DNA from 4 places in the Streptomyces sp. NPDC003077 genome. Region 4 is predicted to be linked to each of the others. Evidence: riboswitches for the same ligand, from Rfam matches in the RefSeq annotation. Region 4 holds a riboswitch; each other region holds the start of a gene.
What was found. Region 4 has a riboswitch for cobalamin ahead of ABZX96_RS02845 (hypothetical protein). Riboswitches for the same ligand answer to the same signal wherever they lie in the genome.
Positions count from the first base shown of each region.

Region 1: it holds a riboswitch for cobalamin, as region 4 does, so the genes downstream of both, ABZX96_RS14070 (cobalamin biosynthesis protein) here and ABZX96_RS02845 (hypothetical protein) in region 4, are expected to answer to the same signal.
Region 2: it holds a riboswitch for cobalamin, as region 4 does, so the genes downstream of both, metE (5-methyltetrahydropteroyltriglutamate--homocysteine S-methyltransferase) here and ABZX96_RS02845 (hypothetical protein) in region 4, are expected to answer to the same signal.
Region 3: it holds a riboswitch for cobalamin, as region 4 does, so the genes downstream of both, ABZX96_RS20250 (prenyltransferase/squalene oxidase repeat-containing protein) here and ABZX96_RS02845 (hypothetical protein) in region 4, are expected to answer to the same signal.

Region 1 is NZ_JBEXNM010000016.1:73,775-78,268, forward strand. Features, by position in the region: gene ABZX96_RS14065 (cobyric acid synthase) at 1-829, opposite strand, end outside; gene ABZX96_RS14070 (cobalamin biosynthesis protein) at 1,042-2,025, opposite strand; cobalamin riboswitch at 2,157-2,306, opposite strand; gene ABZX96_RS14075 (hypothetical protein) at 2,511-3,095, shown strand; gene ABZX96_RS14080 (caspase family protein) at 3,102-4,494, shown strand, end outside.
Region 2 is NZ_JBEXNM010000027.1:40,688-45,181, reverse strand. Features, by position in the region: gene metE (5-methyltetrahydropteroyltriglutamate--homocysteine S-methyltransferase) at 1-1,503, opposite strand, end outside; cobalamin riboswitch at 1,698-1,904, opposite strand; gene tsaD (tRNA (adenosine(37)-N6)-threonylcarbamoyltransferase complex transferase subunit TsaD) at 2,140-3,219, shown strand; gene ABZX96_RS19520 (short-chain fatty acyl-CoA regulator family protein) at 3,700-4,494, opposite strand, start outside.
Region 3 is NZ_JBEXNM010000029.1:23,164-27,657, reverse strand. Features, by position in the region: gene ABZX96_RS20265 (glycosyltransferase family 4 protein) at 1-624, opposite strand, end outside; gene ABZX96_RS20260 (TetR family transcriptional regulator) at 999-1,676, shown strand; gene ABZX96_RS20255 (ferredoxin) at 1,630-1,896, opposite strand; cobalamin riboswitch at 2,637-2,790, shown strand; gene ABZX96_RS20250 (prenyltransferase/squalene oxidase repeat-containing protein) at 2,972-4,255, shown strand; gene ABZX96_RS20245 (SCO2322 family protein) at 4,255-4,494, shown strand, end outside.
Region 4 is NZ_JBEXNM010000003.1:4,743-9,236, reverse strand. Features, by position in the region: gene ABZX96_RS02855 (ATP-grasp domain-containing protein) at 1-31, opposite strand, end outside; gene ABZX96_RS02850 (cysteine synthase family protein) at 165-1,187, opposite strand; gene ABZX96_RS02845 (hypothetical protein) at 1,184-2,062, opposite strand; cobalamin riboswitch at 2,488-2,710, opposite strand; gene ABZX96_RS02840 (MMPL family transporter) at 3,238-4,494, opposite strand, start outside.

The sequences.
Region 1 (4,494 bases), on a different contig from region 4:
CCACCACGCTCTCGCGCACCGCGCCGCGCAGCGAGACGCGCAGACCGTCCTCCTCGTCGATGCCCAGCCCGTGCGCGAACGGCAGCACGCCCAGCGTCGGGCGGCCGGTGATGCCCTTGAGCATGTCCAGGCCCGGCTCCAGCAGGGAGACGTCCCCCCGGAACTTGTTCACGAGGTAGCCCGCGATCAGCGCCTGGTCCTCCTTGGACAGCAGCGCCGTGGTGCCGAAGAAGGACGCGAAGACGCCGCCCCGGTCGATGTCGCCGACCACCACGACGGGCAGCCGCCCGGCCCGCGCGATCCCCATGTTCACGATGTCGGTGCGGCGCAGGTTGATCTCGGCGGGGCTGCCCGCGCCCTCGCAGATCACCACGTCGTGCGTGCGCCGCAGCTCGGCCAGGCACTCGGTGACGGTGCCCAGCAGTTCTTCGCGGCGGCTCGCGTACGGGGTCGCTCCCCCGGGGCCGCCGCCCGGCCTGCCGAAGTAGCCGCGCGCGCTCATCTCGCCCACCGGCTTGCCGAGCAGCACGACCTGGCTCGTGCGGTCGCTGCCGGGCTTGAGCAGCACCGGGTTCATCAGCGCGGTCGGCTCGACCCGGGCCGCCGCGGCCTGCATCGCCTGCGCGCGGCCTATCTCGGCGCCGTCGCGGGTGACGTAGGAGTTCAGGGACATGTTCTGCGCCTTGAAGGGCGCCACCCGGACGCCCTGGCGCGCCAGCCACCGGCAGATGCCCGCCGTGACCACGCTCTTGCCCGCGTCCGACGTGGTCCCGGCGACCAGCAGCCCGCCGCCCACGCCGTCGCGCGCCACGCCGCGCCGTCCGCTCATCGGGCTCTCCACCGGGCGCGCCGCGCCGTGCCGTCCGTTCGCGGGGCTCTTCGCGTGGTGCGGGGCGTCGTGCCGTTCGCTCACCGGGCTCCCCACCGGGCGCGCCGCGCCGTGCCGTCCGTTCGCCGGGCTCTCCACAGCGCTCTCCTCATCGTGTGCCGCGCTCTTCGTCACTGTCGGCTCCCCGCCGCCCGCTCCGGAGCGTACGGAGTTCACCGCGCGCCCCCGGAGCGCGGCCGTCCGGACCGCTTCCGCACGACCGCCCCGGCCACCAGCCGCGCCCCGACCGTCGCCGCCAGCGCGAGCGCGCCCACCCGGCGCGACAGCCGCGCCGCCCGCGCGATGTCGGTCACCTCCACCGGCCGCCCGGCGTCCCCGTTGAGCACCGGCCGGTGCTCCACCCGTCCGCCGTACGCGAGCGTGCCGCCCAGCCGGACGCCCAGCGCGCCCGCGAACGACGCCTCCACCGGGCCCGCGTTCGGGCTCGGGTGCCGGGAACCGTCCCGCCGCCAGGCGCGCCACGCGCCCGCCCGGTCGTCCCCGGCGAGCACCGCCAGCGCCGCCGTGAGCCGGGAGCCCGGCCACCCGGCGACGTCGTCCAGACGGGCCGAGGCCCACCCGAAGCGCCGGTACTTCGGCGACTTGTGGCCCACCATCGCGTCCAGCGTGTTCACCGCGCGGAAGCCCACCAGCCCCGGCACGCCGGCCACCGCGCCCCACACGAGGGCGCCGACCACCGCGTCGGAGGTGTTCTCGGCCACGGACTCCACCACGGCGCGCGCCATCTCGGGGCCGTCCAGCGCCTGCGGGTCGCGCCCGCACAGGTGCGGCAGCCGCCGCCGGGCCGCCTCCAGGTCGCCGGCCTCCAGCGCGCGCCCGATGGCCCGTGCCTCGCGGCCCAGGGACGTGCCGCCCAGCACCGTCCAGGTGGCGGCGGCGGTCAGTGCGACGGAGGCGGGGGGACAGGCGCGCGTCACGCGGACGAGCAGCGCGGCGCCGGCCGCGGCGGTACCCGCGCACACGAGGGTGTGCACCGCCCCGCGGCCCCGGTGGTCGCGCCACAGCCCGCGCTCCACGGCCGCCGCGGCACGCCCGAAGACGGCCACGGGGTGGCCGCGCCGGGGATCGCCCGCGATCAGGTCGCCGAGGAAGCCGAGGGCCGCGCCGCACGCGTAGGTGGCGTGTTCGGCACGCATCGGATCAGACCGCCGTCGCGCCTCGGAGGGGCGTCGGTACGGCACGTACGGGAGATCGCGAACTGCGGCCGGGCATGGCTGGTATGTCCTCACTCAGGGTCCGCGCCCTGGTTCGACGTGACCGGCGACGTGAGTCTCCTGGCTCCCGGATCGGCGCTCCCCCCGGCCTTCCCGTCCGTCCCACGCACCTCGTACGCGCTGCGGACCGTGACCTTCCCCTGGAGGGGCGCTCCCCGGTGACAGTGGCGGGACCGCGCCGGATTCTCACCGGACTTCCTCATCTGTCGCCGAATGGCCCTGGCAGTCCACCACGCCCCGCGAACGCCCGTCAACTCGCCCGTGACCTGCGACGAGTCTTCGCATGCGGCGGGTTACGGGAGTGTTCCAGAGGGTGTGGAGACCATTACGGACGGTTGCCCGGGCCGTCGTTTCCACGTCACTATCTGGGACACGGCACGCGATGACGCGGTCGGGAGGGGGCCGGGATGCCGGAGAGCACCGAACGCCACGAGTTCCGCATCAGGATCACGGGGACGCACGATCCGCAGCAGGACATCGAGAGGCTCAGGGTGTGGCTGGAACGCGAGCCCTGGCTGCACGACCGGAAGCACACCTGGGACGTCCGCCCCCGGGGCCCGGAGTCCGACGCCGGGACGGGGGAGAAGGGGGAGGGTGACGGGCCGGACGCCCCGGCTCGTAGAGGGGAAGGCGGAGCCGGTGAGACGCGCCGGGACATGGCCGTCGGCGTCGACGATCTGGTCCTGGTCATCACCGGCGCCGCCGCCGCCGAGGTCACCAAGGCCCTGTTGATCACCCTCCGAGAGTGGCGGCAGCGGCGCCGGGAGGAGACCGCGGGGAACGAGCGGCCGGACGTCACGCTCGACAGCGGCGGCGGTCTGCGGCCCATCGCCGACGGCGACGGCGGGAGCCCGCGCCGGACCTGCGGCGGTGACGGTGACGGCGGGGGCCCGCGCCGGACCGGGGACGAGCGCCCGGCCGACGACCCACCACGCCGGCGCCGCGACCCCGACGGCAGGACGGACGAGGGCGGCGGCACCGGCGAGGAGTGACCCGCGATGTCCGTGTACGACGCACGCGGGAAGAGAAACCGGGCACTGCTGATCTGCGTCAGCGACTACGAGACGCTGCCCCCGCTCCCGGCTGTCGAGGGCAACGCCGAGGAGCTGAAGAGCGCGCTCACCCGGCAGGCCACCGATCTCTTCGCCGCGCACGAGATCGTCGTCTGCAGCCCCCGGGAGCCCTGGGAACTGGACCAGGCGCTGGACAAGGTCACCGCCGAGGCGCGCGGCCTGCTGCTCGTCCACTTCTCCGGGCACGGCCGGGTCCGCCTGGACGGCGGCGATCTCCAGCTGATGGTCGGGGTCTCGCAGCCGGGGCACTCCCACAAGGCCGTCTCCTGGCAGGACACGGTGCTGCCCTACCTGGACAACTCCCGGGCCGACCGGGTCGTCGTCGTCCTGGAGTGCTGCTTCTCCGGCAACGCCGACGAGGCGTTCCACTCCCGCCGCAAACCCATGTCCCTCCTGATGGCCGCACAACCCAACCGGCGCATCTTCAGCGGCGAGGAACCGGCCGGCGGCACGATCTTCACCCGCGCCATGGTGCGCGTCCTGCGCGACGGCATCCCCGGCAAACCCTTCGTCACCTTCGAGGACTTCGTGCGGGAACTGCGCGAACTGCTCGCGGACGAGGAAACGCCGATGGGCGACAAATGGGAGCCCCGGTCGGCGAAGCAGAACACCGACGACGACGTCATCCTCTCCTTCGCCACCCCCGAGGTACGGCCGCCGACACCGCTGCGGGTCCGGCTGCGCCGCTGGTACCGGCGGCACGTCCTGCCCCGGATGCGGCTGCTGCTCGCCCTGGTGACGGCCGGCGCGCTGACCGCCGGCGGCCTCGTCGCCGCCGACCTGCTCCAGCCCGAACCGTCCTGCCCGGTCCCGCTCGAACTGCGGCTGCTGACCGCGCCGGAGGCCGAGCCGACGCTGCGCCGGGCGGCGTTCGAGTACGAGATGTCGGAGCTCAACACCCGTCCGCTCAAGGGGGAACGGGACACCCCGGACGGTTGCCGGCGGACCCAGATCACCGTCTACTCGGCGGCCAAGGACGAGACCACCAAGGGGTTCGCGGCGGCCGGCCGCTGGCAGGGCGAGGCCCGCGGCGCGCGGGGCGGCGAGACGGAGGGCATCGACCCGCTGCACCGGCCCGGCCCGCAGCCCGACCTGTGGGTACCGGAGTCCGGCGCCGACTATCTGGAGGCCCGGCGCGCCATGGGGCTGCCGCGACAGGCCACGGCCGCAAAGGCGGCCGGATCGCCCACCAAGGCGGCCGGATCGCCCGCCACGCTGCACGTCATCGGCCCGGTCGCGTACTCCCCGCTGGTCGTCGGCATCCCCGAGAGCAAGCGGCTGGACAACGTCGAGCAGGTCGGCGGCACCTGGCGGGACA
Region 2 (4,494 bases), on a different contig from region 4:
GTCGCGTTCGGGCTCGCCGTGGACGAGGACGTCCAGGCCGGTCTTCTCCTGGAAGGAGATCACCTCGCGGATCTCGGCCTCGATGCGTTCCTCGTACGCCGCCTCCCCGATCCGTCCGGCGCGAAGATCGGCGCGGGCCGTGCGCAGTGCTGTGGTTTGCGGGAACGAGCCGATGGTGGTGGTCGGCAGGAGCGGCAGGCCCAGGTGGGCGCGCTGGGCGGCGGCGCGTTCGGGGTACGGGTGGGAGCGGTGGGTGTGGGCGTCGGTGACCGACGCCGCGCGGGCGCGGACGGCCGGGTCGTGGGTGATGGCCGAACCGGCGCGGGACCCCAGGTCGGCGCGGTTGGCGGCGAGTTCGGCGGTGATCGCGCCGGTGCCGTGGGTCAGGCCGCGGGCCAGGGTGACGATCTCGGTGGTCTTCTGGCGGGCGAAGGCGAGCCAGCGGGCGATCTGCGGGTCCACGTCCCGTTCGGCCGTGGCGTCGAGCGGGACGTGCAGCAGCGAGCAGGAGGCCGCCACGTCCACCCGGTCGGCGAGGCCGAGGAGTGTGCCGAGGGTGGTCAGGGAGGCCGCCAGGTCGTTGATCCAGACGTTGCGGCCGTCGACGACGCCCGCGACCAGGCGTTTTCCGGGCAGGCCGCCGGCCGCCGCCAGGTCGTCGAGGTTCGCGGCGGCGGGTCCGGTGAAGTCCAGCGCGAGCCCGTCGACCGGGGATTTGGCCAGTACCGGCAGCGCCTCGCCGAGTCGGTCGAAGTAGGACGCCACGAGGAGTTGGGGCCGGTCGGTGAGGGTGCCGAGGTCGCGGTAGGCGCGGGCGGCGGCGTTCAGTTCGGCCGGGGTGCGGTCCTGGACGAGGGCGGGTTCGTCCAGTTGCACCCACTCGGCGCCCGCCGCGCGCAGGTCGGCGAGGACCTCGGCGTACACCGGGAGCAACCGGTCCAGGAGGGTCAGCGGCTGGAAACCGGGGTCGGCGCCGGGGGCGGGCTTGGCAAGCAGGAGGTAGGTGACCGGGCCGACGAGCACGGGGCGGGCGGAAAGGCCGAGGGCCAGGGCCTCCCTCAGCTCCCCCGCCTGCCGGGTGGGGTCGGCGGTGAAGACGGTGTCCGGGCCGAGTTCGGGGACCAGGTAGTGGTAGTTGGTGTCGAACCACTTGGTCATCTCCAGCGGCGCCGCGTCCGCCGTGCCGCGCGCCATCGCGAAGTAGCCGTCCAGCCTGTTCGCCGCGACGGCGGCCCGGTGCCGGTCGGGAATCGCCCCGACCATGACGGTGGTGTCCAGTACGTGGTCGTAGAGGGAGAAATCGCCGGTCGGGACGTCGTGGACGCCGGCCTCGGCCAGCGTCCGCCAGGTGTCCCGGCGGAGGGCGGCGGCGGTGTCCTGGAGGGCGTCCGCGCCGACGCGGCCCTTCCAGTAGCCCTCGATGGCCTTCTTCAGCTCCCGGTTCGGGCCCTGCCGGGGGTAGCCGTACACGGTGGCCCGTGCTGCCGCGGACTTGCTGATCACGGAACTCTCCTTCGCGAGCGTGCGTGCCGTGCGGCCCGGAGACCGGTGGGGACGCGCGAAGGGTGCACCACGGCACGGGCCGCGCCGCCCGCCGTCACCGGCCGCGTGCGCTCGTCCGCTGGGTACGCCGCTCCGACCCGCCCTCGAAGGTCGTCCGGGCTCCGCGTGCGATCCGTCGCACGCGGGCAGCGGGCAGGTCTTCGGACTCGCGGGCGCGTCCTCGTGGAGACCCATGAAGACCCGTAAAGGCCCATGGAGGCTCGTAAAGGCTCATGGAGGCCCATGGAGGACACCTACTGGCCGTCGCTTCCCGGGCCCGTCACCGGGTCCAGTGCGTATGACGGCGGTCGTTCCCGCTCACCGCTGCGGGGCAGTCCCGGATTCGCACCGGGTTCCCTCTTGCGACGCGCCTGCCTGGCGGGCAGGGCGAACCAGCTACGTCGGCCAGCGTAGGCGGTGCGGGAGTCCGGGGGCACGGGTGTTCGCGTGCCGGGTCGGGGGTTGGGGTGTGATGTGAGTCACGGGCGCCGGGTGAGGCGGGATGCGGGAGGTCCTTGCCACCCGCACCCTTATTGCGCATAGCTTGCAATTAGAATTACGGGGCAATAGATCACCGGCACCACAAGGAAGGCCCTCATGGCAGCTCAGCGGATCGTGCTGGGGATCGAGTCGTCCTGCGACGAGACGGGAGCCGGCCTGGTCAGCGGTGGTCGGCTGCTGGGGCACGCGGTGGCGTCGAGCATGGACGAGCACGTGCGGTTCGGCGGCGTCGTCCCGGAGATCGCGGCGCGCGCCCACGTGCACGCGCTGAACCCGGTCGTCCGGGAGGCGCTGGACGACGCCGGGCTACGGATGTCGGACGTCGACGCGGTGGCCGTGACGACCGGCCCCGGCCTCTCGGGCGCGCTCCAGGTGGGGCTCGCGGGCGCGAAGGCGCTGGCTTATGGGCTGGGCGTGCCGCTGTACGGGGTGCACCACCTGGCCGGGCACGTCGCGGCCGACACGCTGGAGCACGGCCCGCTGCCCAACCCCTGCGTGGTGCTGATCGTCTCCGGCGGGCACACGTCGCTGCTGCTCGTACGGGATCTCGTCCGGGATCCGATCGTGCACCTCGGGGACACGCTGGACGACGCGGCCGGCGAGTGCTTCGACAAGGTCGCGCGGGTCTTCGGGCTGCCGTACCCGGGCGGTCCGGCCGTCGATCGCGCGGCCCGGGACGGCGACCCGCGCGCCGTGGCGTTCCCCCGGCCGCTGACCGGGCCGCGCGACGACCCGTACGCGTTCTCCTTCTCCGGCCTGAAGACGGCCGCCGCCCGCTGGGCCGAGCGCCACCGGGCCACGGGCACGGACCTGCCGGTGGCGGACGGCGCCGCCTCGCTCCAGGAGGCCGTCGCCGACGTGCTGACCCGCAAGGCCGTCGCCGCCTGCGCCGCGCACGGCGTCGGCACCCTCGTCGTGGTGGGCGGCGTGGCCGCGAACTCCCGGGTGCGCGCGCTGGCCGAGGAACGGTGCGCGGCGGCCGGGATCACCCTGCGGGTGCCGCCACTGAAGCTGTGCACGGACAACGGCGCGATGATCGCCGCTGTTGGCGACCTTCTGGTGCGGGCCGGTGCGGAGCCCGCGCCGCTGGACGTGTCGATCGATCCTTCGACGCCGCTGGAGTACGCGGCGCTGCATCCGGTGGTGGCGGGGGCGGGGCGGGCGGCCGCCGCCTGACGTGCGGCTGGGCGGGGGGCGGGGGTGGGGTGTGGGTGGTTGCTGACGAGTTTCTGCGGCGGGGCTGGGGCCTCCGGGATGGGCGCCTGACGTGTTTTGGGAGGGGAGGCCGTCAGCCTCGGGGGGTGTGTCGCTGACGAGCTTCCGCGGCGGGGCTGGGGCCTCCGGGATGGGCGCCTGACGTGTTTTGGGAGGGGAGGCCGTCAGCCTCGGGTGGCCGTGTCGCTGACGAGCTTCCGCGGCGAGGCGGGTGGGCCTCCGGGATGGGCGCCTGACGTGCTTCTGGGCGGGAGCGGGCGGGTTCTTTGGGACGGACGGGAGCGGACGCGGCTCCCGGTCGGCGGCCTGCCGGGTTCGGCTGCCAGGCCCGGCCGTCGACTCTGGCCGTCGGCGCTGGCCGTCAGGTCCGGCCGTCGGCTCTGGCTGCCAGGTCCGGCTGCCGGCTGGCGGGGGCCGCCTCTCAGCCGCTCTCCCTCGTCCTCAGCCGCCCTCCCCCACCACCGCGTACGGCACATACGTCCGCCGGTCCGGGTCCACCGCCAGCCGCCCGCCAGCCGGGGGACGGGCCCGCTGGGCGCAGTCGCGGCGTTCGCAGATGCGGCAGCCGAGGCCGATCGGGGTGCTCGCGCGAGGGTCGTCCAGCGCGATGCCCTCGGCGTAGACGAGTCGCCGCGCGTGCCGCAGCTCGCAGCCCAGCGCCACCGCGAACTCGGCGCGCGGCGCGTGGTGCCCGAAGCCGCCACGGGTGACCGTGCGGGCGATCCAGAAGTACCGCTTGCCGTCCGGCATCTCCGCCACCTGGGTCAGGACCCGGCCGGGCGCCGAGAACGCCTCGTACACCGTCCACAGCGGGCAGGTGCCGCCGAGCCGCGAGAAGTGGAAGTCGGTGGCGGACTGGCGCTTGGAGATGTTCCCGGCCCGGTCCACCCGCAGGAACGAGAACGGCACCCCGCGCCGACCGGTGCGCTGCAAGGTGCTCAGGCGGTGGCAGACGGTCTCGAAGCCGACGCCGAAGCGCGCTTGGAGGAGTTCGATGTCGTAGTGCAGTTCCTCGGCGGCGGCGTGGAAGGCCGTGTACGGCATGAGCAGCGCGCCCGCGAAGTAGTTGGCCAGGCCGATGCGGGCCAGCGCAACGGACTCGGGGGAGGTCAGATCCGCGCTGGTGGCGAGCGCGTCGAGCAGCGGGCCGTGTTCCAGGAAGGCGAGCTGGGTGGCCAGTTGGAAGGCCCGCTGGCCGTCGCTCAGCCGGGGCGACAGGAACAGCAACCCGCTCTC
Region 3 (4,494 bases), on a different contig from region 4:
CGGCAGGCGGCGCGCCACCCGCTTCTGCATCCGCGTGAAGCCGTACCAGCGGCGTACGGAGGCTCGGCGCTGCCAGGTGTCGGCGGCGTCCAGGTCGAGCCGGCGGTCGACGGTGATGGGGTGGTGGATCGTGGTGACGAGCGGTGCGCCCAGGTCGGCCAGCAGGCCGTAGCCGAGCGTCTGGTTGTCGTGCACGACGTCGAACCGGCCGCGCCGGGCGGCGAGGTGGCGGCGGGCCCGCAGCGAGAAGGTGAGCGGTTCGGGGAAGCCGCCCGTCCACATGGTGGCGACCTCCAGCGCGTCCACCCAGTCGCGGTACTCGTCCCGCTTGGGCGTGCGGAAGGGGTCGGGCTGCCGGTAGAGGTCCAGGCTGGGGAGCTCGGTGAGCGTCACGCCCTCGTCCAGGACGGGGTACGGCTGGGCGCCGATGACCTCGACGTGGTGTCCCAGGCGGGCGAGTTCCCGGGAGAGGTGGCGGACGTAGACGCCCTGGCCGCCGCAGAACGGGTTCCCTTTGTACGTCAGCAGCGCGATGCGCAGTGGGCGGTCACCGTTCGCCGGCGCCGAGCCCGCGGGGGCCTCGGCGGGGCGAGGCGCGGCTGCCTGTACGGCCTCGGCGGACACTCTCGGCCCCCTTCTCACTGGACTTCCGCCGGAGCGTAGCCGCCGGCGCTAATCTAGAACAAGTTTCAGTAACCGATCGAGGACCGGTCCGCGACCGACCGACCAGGAACGCGCTCGGGAACAAGCTACTGATCAGTTCGGGGAGCTTCGAATCTACCGGCCGGAAACCGCACGTCGTCGGCCACACCAGGTGATTCGCGCCACCACCCGGCCCCCTGCCATGCTGTGCGCGCTCAGACCACCGGTACGACCACTGGTACGCGCCACGAAGCGGGTCGGCCACCGCGAACCGGGTTGACCACCGCCAACCGGGCCGACCATCGTGAAGCGGATTGACCATCGTGAAGCGGGCTGACTGCCACGGAACGGGACATATGACTACGGAACCTCAGGCGACACCCCCGACGCTCCCCGCCAGTCCGCCCCCAACCCTTCCCGACAGTCCGCCGCTGACCGCCCGTCAGGAAGCCCGCCGCCGCCGCATCCTGCACGCCAGCGCCCGGCTCGCCGGCCGCGGCGGCTTCGACGCCGTCCAGATGCGCGAGGTCGCCGAATCCTCCAACGTCGCCCTCGGCACCCTCTACCGCTACTTCCCCTCCAAGGTGCACCTGCTCGTCGCGACCATGCAGGACCAGCTCCAGCACCTGCACGAAACGCTGCGCAAGCGCCCGCCCACCGAGAAGGACCCCGGCGCCCGCGTCGCCCAGACCCTGATGCGCGCCTTCCGCGCCCTCCAGCGCGAACCGCAGCTCGCGGACGCGATGGTGCGCGCCCTCACCTTCGCCGACCGCTCGGTGAGCCCCGAAGTCGACACGGTGTCCCGGCTGACCACGGCGATCATCCTGGACGCGATGGCCCTCGACGCCCCGCCGACGCCCGAGCAGCTCTCCGCCGTCCGCGTCATCGAGCACACCTGGCACTCGGCGCTGATCACGTGGCTGTCGGGGCGGGCGTCCATCACTCAGGTGCAGATCGATATCGAGACGGCTTGCCGGCTGGTCGGCCTCACGACTCCGGCGGGAACACCGGCTCCCCCGTCTTCGCGCGCGTAAGAGAGATCGCCTCCACCGGGCAACTCTCGGCCGCCGCCAGCAGCGCCTCCCCCGCGTCCGCCTCGGGCTCCGTCGGACGCGACTGACGCGCCGCGTCCAGCCGGAAACGGTCGGGGGCGGTGGCGACGCACATCCCGGACCCGACGCAGACGCCGCGATCCACCTCCACGCGCCAGCGGTCGTCCGGCGCGGTGTGCTGGTGATCGGTCGTGCCTGTCATGTCCTCACGTCCTTGTGCCCATGCGTTCTTACGCCCTCATCGGACGGAACGGCTGCTCGCGTTCCACGACATCAGCTATTGGCGCCTTGCCGCCACCTTGGGGTTCGGCCGGGTGCCTGGGTGATGGAGCGTCAGCTTATGTGCGCTTGAAGGTGATTGAACGGCGGGGGCTACGGGCCGTGCGGCTACGGATCCTGCGGCTGCGGCCCGGGGGCTACGGGTCCTGCGGCTGCGGGCCGAGTCCCCAGCCCGTCCGGCGCTTGAGGACACCCCGCAGCTTCCAGCACCGACGCGACGGGCAAGGGGCGGGCGATCTCTGAACCCGGCGAACGCCGGAGGCGTTGTCCTCAAACGCCGGACGGGCTTGATTTCCAGCCTCCCCCCATCGGCAAGCCACGTAGGCACAGAGCGAATCCCAAGCAACGTCGGCGCCGTCACCAGCACGACCACGTGAGGGCGGGCGGCAAGCTCGCGGAACAGAGCCCGCTCTTTCACCCGTCCGGCTACGAGGGGTGGCCCCGGCACTATCAAACCCGTCACGGCTGCGCGGGAGCGGACCCGGCACCATCAAGCCCGTCCGGCGATTGAGGACAACGCCCCCGGCGTTCACCGGGTCCCAGAACACTCCCGCCACCCGCCCTCGCCGGGGCGTCCACAAACCCCGGACAGGCCGGAAACGGCGGGCCCGCCTCCGGCCCGGCCCCGCCCGGGGAGGGGGCGCCGGGGAGCGGTCCGGTTAGGGTGTTGTGGACAACTTCATCCGTGTCCGATCGGGGGAAGCCGGTGCGAATCCGGCGCTGACCCGCAACCGTGAGCGCGGCCGTTCACCAACGATCTTGTCGTTGCCGTCCGGCCGGGCGAGCCGGAGCACCCGATGGGACACGGGTCCAGGCTCCCGCCACCGGGTGCCGCGAAAGCGGCCGGTCGGCGGCGGCACCGTCGAGGTATGCGGGGCCGAGCCCGGTGCCGCCGTGACCGACCCCGTGGGTCGGGACGCGGGCGGGCGACCGAGCGCGGAGGCGCGTACCGCCCGCTGTGAACTGACACCCGAGAGGCACCCGACCCGATGGCCCCCATGGCCCCCTCCCTCGCCGCCCTGGCGCGCCGCGGCGCCGCCGCGCTGGCCACCGCCGCCGTGCTGTGCGCGGTCGGCGCGCCGGCCGCGTCCGCCGACTCGCCCGCGCCCGCCACCGCGTCACCGAAGCTGCCCGACGGCCTGTACGGCGACAAGGACCCGCAGTACGACGGGGTGTGGCGGCAGTCCCTGACGCTGCTGGCGCAGGACGCGGTCGGGGAGCGCCCCGCGCGGTCGGCCGTCGACTGGCTGACCGGGCAGCAGTGCGCCGACGGCTCGTTCACCGCGTTCCGCCCCGAGCCCGTCAGGGCGTGCGACGGCAAGACGCTGCGGGACACCAACCAGACGGCCGTCGCCGTGCAGGCGCTGGCCGCGATCGGCGGGCACGACGACGCCGTGAAGAAGGCCGTGACCTGGCTGAAGTCGGTGCAGCAGGACGACGGCGGGTGGAGCTCGATGGCCGGCGCCCCCAGCGACACCAACTCCACGTCCGTGGTGATCGGCGCGCTCGCCGCCGCGGGCGAGAAGCCGGAGGCGGTCACGTCGAAGAAGGGCGGCAAGAACCCGTACGACGCGCTGGCCGGCCTCCAGCTCGGGTGTGACGCGAAGGACGGGGAGCGCGGCGCGTTCGCCTTCCAGCCCGGCAAGGACGGCAAGCTCGCCCCGAACGACGACGCCACCGCCGCCGCGGCGCTCGGCGCCCTCGGCAAGGGCTACCTCCTCACGCCGACCGGCAAGGACGCGGACGCCCCGGTCACCCCCCTGACCTGCCCGGCCCCCGGCGGCAAGCCGGACGGGAAGCAGGCGGCACAGGGCGCCGCGGACCACCTCGTCCGCGTCATGAAGGAGCACGGCCACCACCTGATGTCCGCGATGCCGGGCGCCGAGGGCCAGCCCGACACCGGCAACACCGCCGACGCGGTGCTCGCGCTCGCTGCCGGCGGCCACCGCACCGCCCTTCAGGAGCCGCTGAAGTGGCTCCAGGACAACGGCGCGGCCTGGGCCCAGCAGACCGGCCCGGCCGGGTACGCCCAGCTCGTCCTGACCGCGCACGCCGCCGGGACGGACCCGCGCGCGTTCGGCGGCACCGACCTCGTGGCCAAGCTGAACGCCACCGGGCCGAAGCCCGCCGCCGCGACCGACTCCCCGGAGAAGGCGCGGGACGAGGACGGCACGGACGACGACAGCGGCACGGTCACGTGGTGGATCGTCGGCGTCTTCTTTGTCGCGAGCGTGGGCGCGGGCTTCCTGCTGAGCGGTCGCCGGAAGAAGAACCAGCTCTGATGGCAGGAAAAAGCACCAGCCGTGACGCACGGGAAGACGACGAACCCGTGCTGACGGCACCTCCCCGGCGCGCCCGCCGCCTCGGCAGCCTCGCGCTGGCCGGCGCCCTGGCCGTTCCGGCCCTGGGCCTGGCCGCCGCCGGGCCCGCCCAGGCGGCGGAGTACCGCTACTGGTCCTTCTGGGACGCGAAGGACGGCGCCTGGTCGTACGCGACCGAGGGCCCGGCCACCGCGCGCCCG
Region 4 (4,494 bases):
AGGTGAGTGATTCCAGGCAGGCCACGGTCACGCGGCGGGTTCCTTCCAGTGCAGAGGGTGGGAAGTCCGGTTCCGGGCAGCCGCGCCGGGGGCCCGGCCGCAAGCCACCAAGCGAGAAGCCCGGCCGCTCGCCACCAAGCAAGCAGCCCGGCCGCAAGCCGTCGTCACGCCACGGACTCCTTCCAGCCCGCCGGGCAAGGGTTCCGGTTCCACGCCATCGTCGACCAGGGCATGGCCATCTCCTCCGGCGAGCCGACCTCCACCGGCTTGAGGGCCGCCGGGTCCAGGGCCTCCGCGTGCCGGGCGTGGACGCGCTCGACGTAGCGGTGGCCGGTGTCGGCGCCGATCACCAGGTGGAGGCGGTCGGGGTGGCGCCGGGCCTCGTGGGTGGCGGTGAGGTAGGCGGCGCCGGTGGAGAGGCCCGCGAAGACGGCGTGGTCGCGCAGGAGGGCGACCGTTCCGGACATGGCGTGGGTGAAGTCCATCCAGTGGATGGCGTCGTACAGGTGGTGGCGGACGTTGTCGAAGACGATCGACGAGCCGATGCCCGCGATGATCGCCTCGGGGTCGTGGTGGTCCTGGCTGCCGAACGTGACGCTGCCGAACGGCTGGACGCCGACCAGCCGCACGGACGGATCACGGCGGCGCAGGTGCTCCACCAGCCCGCCCGTCGAGGCCCCGGAGCCGACACCGCCGACCACGGTCAGCGGACGGTCCGGCACGTGCGCGGCAATGAGGTCGGCGACCTCCCGGTAGCCCAGGTAATGGACGTCGTCGTGGTACTGGCGCATCCAGTGGGCGTCGGGCCGCCCGGCGAGGAATTCGCGGACCCGCCGCACCCGCAACTCCTGGTCGAGCTTGAGGTTCCGGGACGGCCTGACCTGCTCGACGGTGGCGCCGAGGATTTCGAGCTGGGCGCGGGTGGTCGCGTCCACGGTGGTGGACGCCACGATGTGGCACCGCATTCCGTAACGGTGGCAGGCCAGCGCCAGCGCGTACGCGTAGATGCCGCTGGAACTGTCGACGAGCGTCTGTCCGGGGCGGACCGTGCCTCGGGCGAGGAGGTGGCGCACGGCGGCGAGGGCGGAATAGATCTTCATGGACTCGAACCGGACCAGGACCATGCCGTCGGTCAGACGGACGAGATCCGGGATCTTGAGGGCGTCGGCGATATGGGGGTGTATCACCCGTAGCCTCCCTGGGCGAAAGAGCACTGGTGGCCGAGCGAGTGGAAGAAGGCGGAGATGTCGTCCTTGGCGGACGGGGTGGGACGGCGGACGAAGAGGTAGCCGACCAAGGACCCGGTGTGGGCGACGAAGACGCCGTCGGCCCCCAGTTCCTCGCGGTGCGCCAGGACGGCGTCGAAGGTCCGCTTGGGCAGCACCTCTTGGGACAGGACGGCGCTGGTCGTCGCGGCCCGGGCCACGGCGGCCGGGTCGGCGGCGGAGAAGCCCTTGAGGAGGTCCGTCAGGCACCGTTCGTACTCCTCCGCGCGCCGGCGGTACTGGCGCAGCAGCAGGGGGGTGACGGCGGTGGTGTCCACGGTCCCGGGCTCGGTGATGTAGGCGGTGTGGAAGCCGAGGGCGGTGCCCAGGCGGCGCACCACCCGGTGCCGGGCGCTCAGGTAGAGCGCGAACTCGTCGAGGAAGACACTGTCCGCGCGTTCGATCGCCGCCAGGATGCCGGTGACCGCCTGGGGGTCGTACGGCAGGGAGAAGACGTGGAAGAGGCAGCGCAGGGTGGCGACGATGTCCGCCGTGGAGCTGGCCATGCCCACCCCGACCCGCAGGTCCGAGTGGGTGCTCCAGCGGCCGGGCGGCAGCGTGAGCCCGTAACGGTCCAGGAAGAGGCGGGCGGCGGTGGCCGACTTCTCGCCGGGGGGAAGGGGATCGGGCGGGCCGGTTCCGGGCGTGAAGTAGACCCAGGAGTGGCGGTCCACGGGGAACGAGACGAGGGCGATGTCCGGGCGCGGCCCGGCCCGCAGCGGGCCCTGGTAGAGCTCGCCCAACGTGCCGTGGCAGACGCCGCAGGCGGGGCGCGGCACGCGGTCTTGGGGGGACATCAGGCCGGGAGGGCCGGCGACGGGCGTAACCGGGCGGTTCCGGCTTGGACTTCGGCCCTGGCCCTGGCCCTGAAGGAAATGGCGGGGGCGGTAGCACGCGGGCGGGGCTCTCGCGTACGGAGCCGGTGGCCTTCCGTACGAAGCCGGGGCCCGGGCCCTCCCGTACGGAAGCGGAACCCTCCCCCACGACGCCGGAATCCTCCGGCCGTTCCTCCGGCCGTTCCTCCGGCCGTTCCTCCGGTCGCTTCTCCGGCCGTTCCTCCGGTCGCTCCTCTGGTCACGAACGCGTCCTCCCTCGTCATCCCGATCCCACTTCCGAGGACGACGGGGACGTGACGTGGCTGGACGGCGCGCCGCGTACGCGCGTCGTTCCGCCAGCACCGCCGACCCAGCCCTCGAAGGTCACCGTGAACAGCGCGTGCGGACGCGCACGCGCGCAGCATGGCAGGTCTTCGGACTCGCGGGCCCGGTGCCGGGCCTCCGGCACGCACCTACTGGCCGTCGCTTCCCAGGTCCCTGGATGGGGCCCAGTGCCGTTGACGGCGGTCGTTCCCACTCACCGCTGCGGGGCAGTCCCGGATTCGCACCGGATTCCCTCTTACGACGCGCCACCCCCCTGTGGCGCGAACCAACTGCGCTCATCAGCGTAGAGATACCGCTCCCCATGCGACAGATGAGCACCAACCGTTGTCCGGTTATGACCGTTCGCTCGGGGAGACGGGGCGCCCGGCCGGGACGGTGATGGCTGACCGGGGCAGTGACGCGCATGTCCGACGGGCTTGCGAAGGGCGTGTCCGGTTTTGGTCGGCGCTCCGGGGCCCGATTCCGGCTTTCATCGGCACTTCGGGACCTGATTCCGACTTTGCCCCTCCTTGGGGAAAGAATCAAGACAACCCTGCCGTTCTCGGGCCGAACCGCGTCCACCGTCACGGAAGGCACGTAAGGAAGCCATATGCCCGGAAGGCACGTAACCGCCAAGGCGCGTAACCGGAAGGCGCACCACCAGAACGCACGTAGCCGCAACGCACGCGGCCGGAAGCCGCGCAAAGCAACAGGGCGAGCGCCCGGCGCCCCCGTACAGGGGTCGCCCGCGCCCGCCCCGCCGCCGTATCGGCGTGCGTCACCGCGTCATCGGCGGATCAGCGTGCGTCACCGCGTCAGCGCACGTCACCGCGTCACCGAGCGGCCACCACCTTCTGCCCCTGCCCCTGCTCCTCGCCCCGTCCGGCGGGAGCGGCCTGCGGCAGGCGGGCGCCTTCGATGTCGATGTGCGGGATGGCGCGGTCCAGCCAGCGGGGCAGGGCCCACGCGCGGCGGCCGAGGAGGGCCAGGGCCGCCGGGACGAGCGTCATCCGTACGACGAAGGCGTCGATGGCCACGCCGATGGCCAGGGCGAAGCCGATGGACTTCAGGATCGGGTCGGGGTTGAAGATGAAGCCGCCGAAGACCGCGGCCATGATCAGGGCGGCGGCGCAGACCACCCGGCCGCTGCTGGCGACGCCGTGGGTGATGGCCCCGGCCGCGTCGCCGGTGTGCTCGTAGTGTTCCCGCATGCGGCTGACGAGGAAGACCTCGTAGTCCATGGCCAGGCCGAACAGCACGCCGATGAGCAGGACGGGCAGGAAGGCGACGACCGGTCCGGCCGCCGGAACCTGGAGGGCGTCGGCCAGGTGGCCGTCCTGGAAGACCCATGTGGTCGCGCCGAGCGCCGCGGCGATCGACAGCAGGAACCCGAGAACGGCCTTGAGGGGCACCAGCAGCGACCGGAAGGCGAGGGCCAGCAGGACCAGGGCCAGGATCACGATGATGGCGACGAACAGCGGCAGCGCGTCGGAGAGCTTGGCGGACACGTCGATGGCGGCGGCCGTCGCACCGGCGACGTACAGGGTGCCGCCCGCCCGGTCGACGTCGGGCGCGTGCTCGCGGAGCCGGTGGACGAGGTCGGTGGTGGCCTGGTCGTCGGGGCCGGTGGTGGGCACCACGCCGATCACGGCGAGGGTGCCTTCGGGGTTGGCGATCGGCGGGGCGACGGCGGCGACGCCTCGGTCGTGGGAAAGGGCGGCGCCCAGTTCCTTGACCGTCTGGGCGCGCCGTTCGGCGGGGATGCCGTCGGTGTCGACGATGGCGGTCAGCGTGGCGTTGAAGCCGGGGCCGAAGCCCTGGCTCAGCAGGTCGTAGCTCTTGTGCTGGGTGGTGTCGGTCGGCTGCGCGGCGTTGCCGGGCAGGCCCAGGCGCAGGTCGCGGGCCGGCAGCGCGAGCGCCAGCAGGCCGAGGACGCCGACCAACAGGACGACCACCGGCGCGCGGGTGACGGCGCGCCCCCAGGCCATGCCCCACGCGCCGGGCGCACGCTCGGCGCGACCCGGACGCGAGCGCCGGCGCGGACGCGGGCGCAGCCGCTCGCCGAAGAGGCTGAGCACGGCCGGGACCAG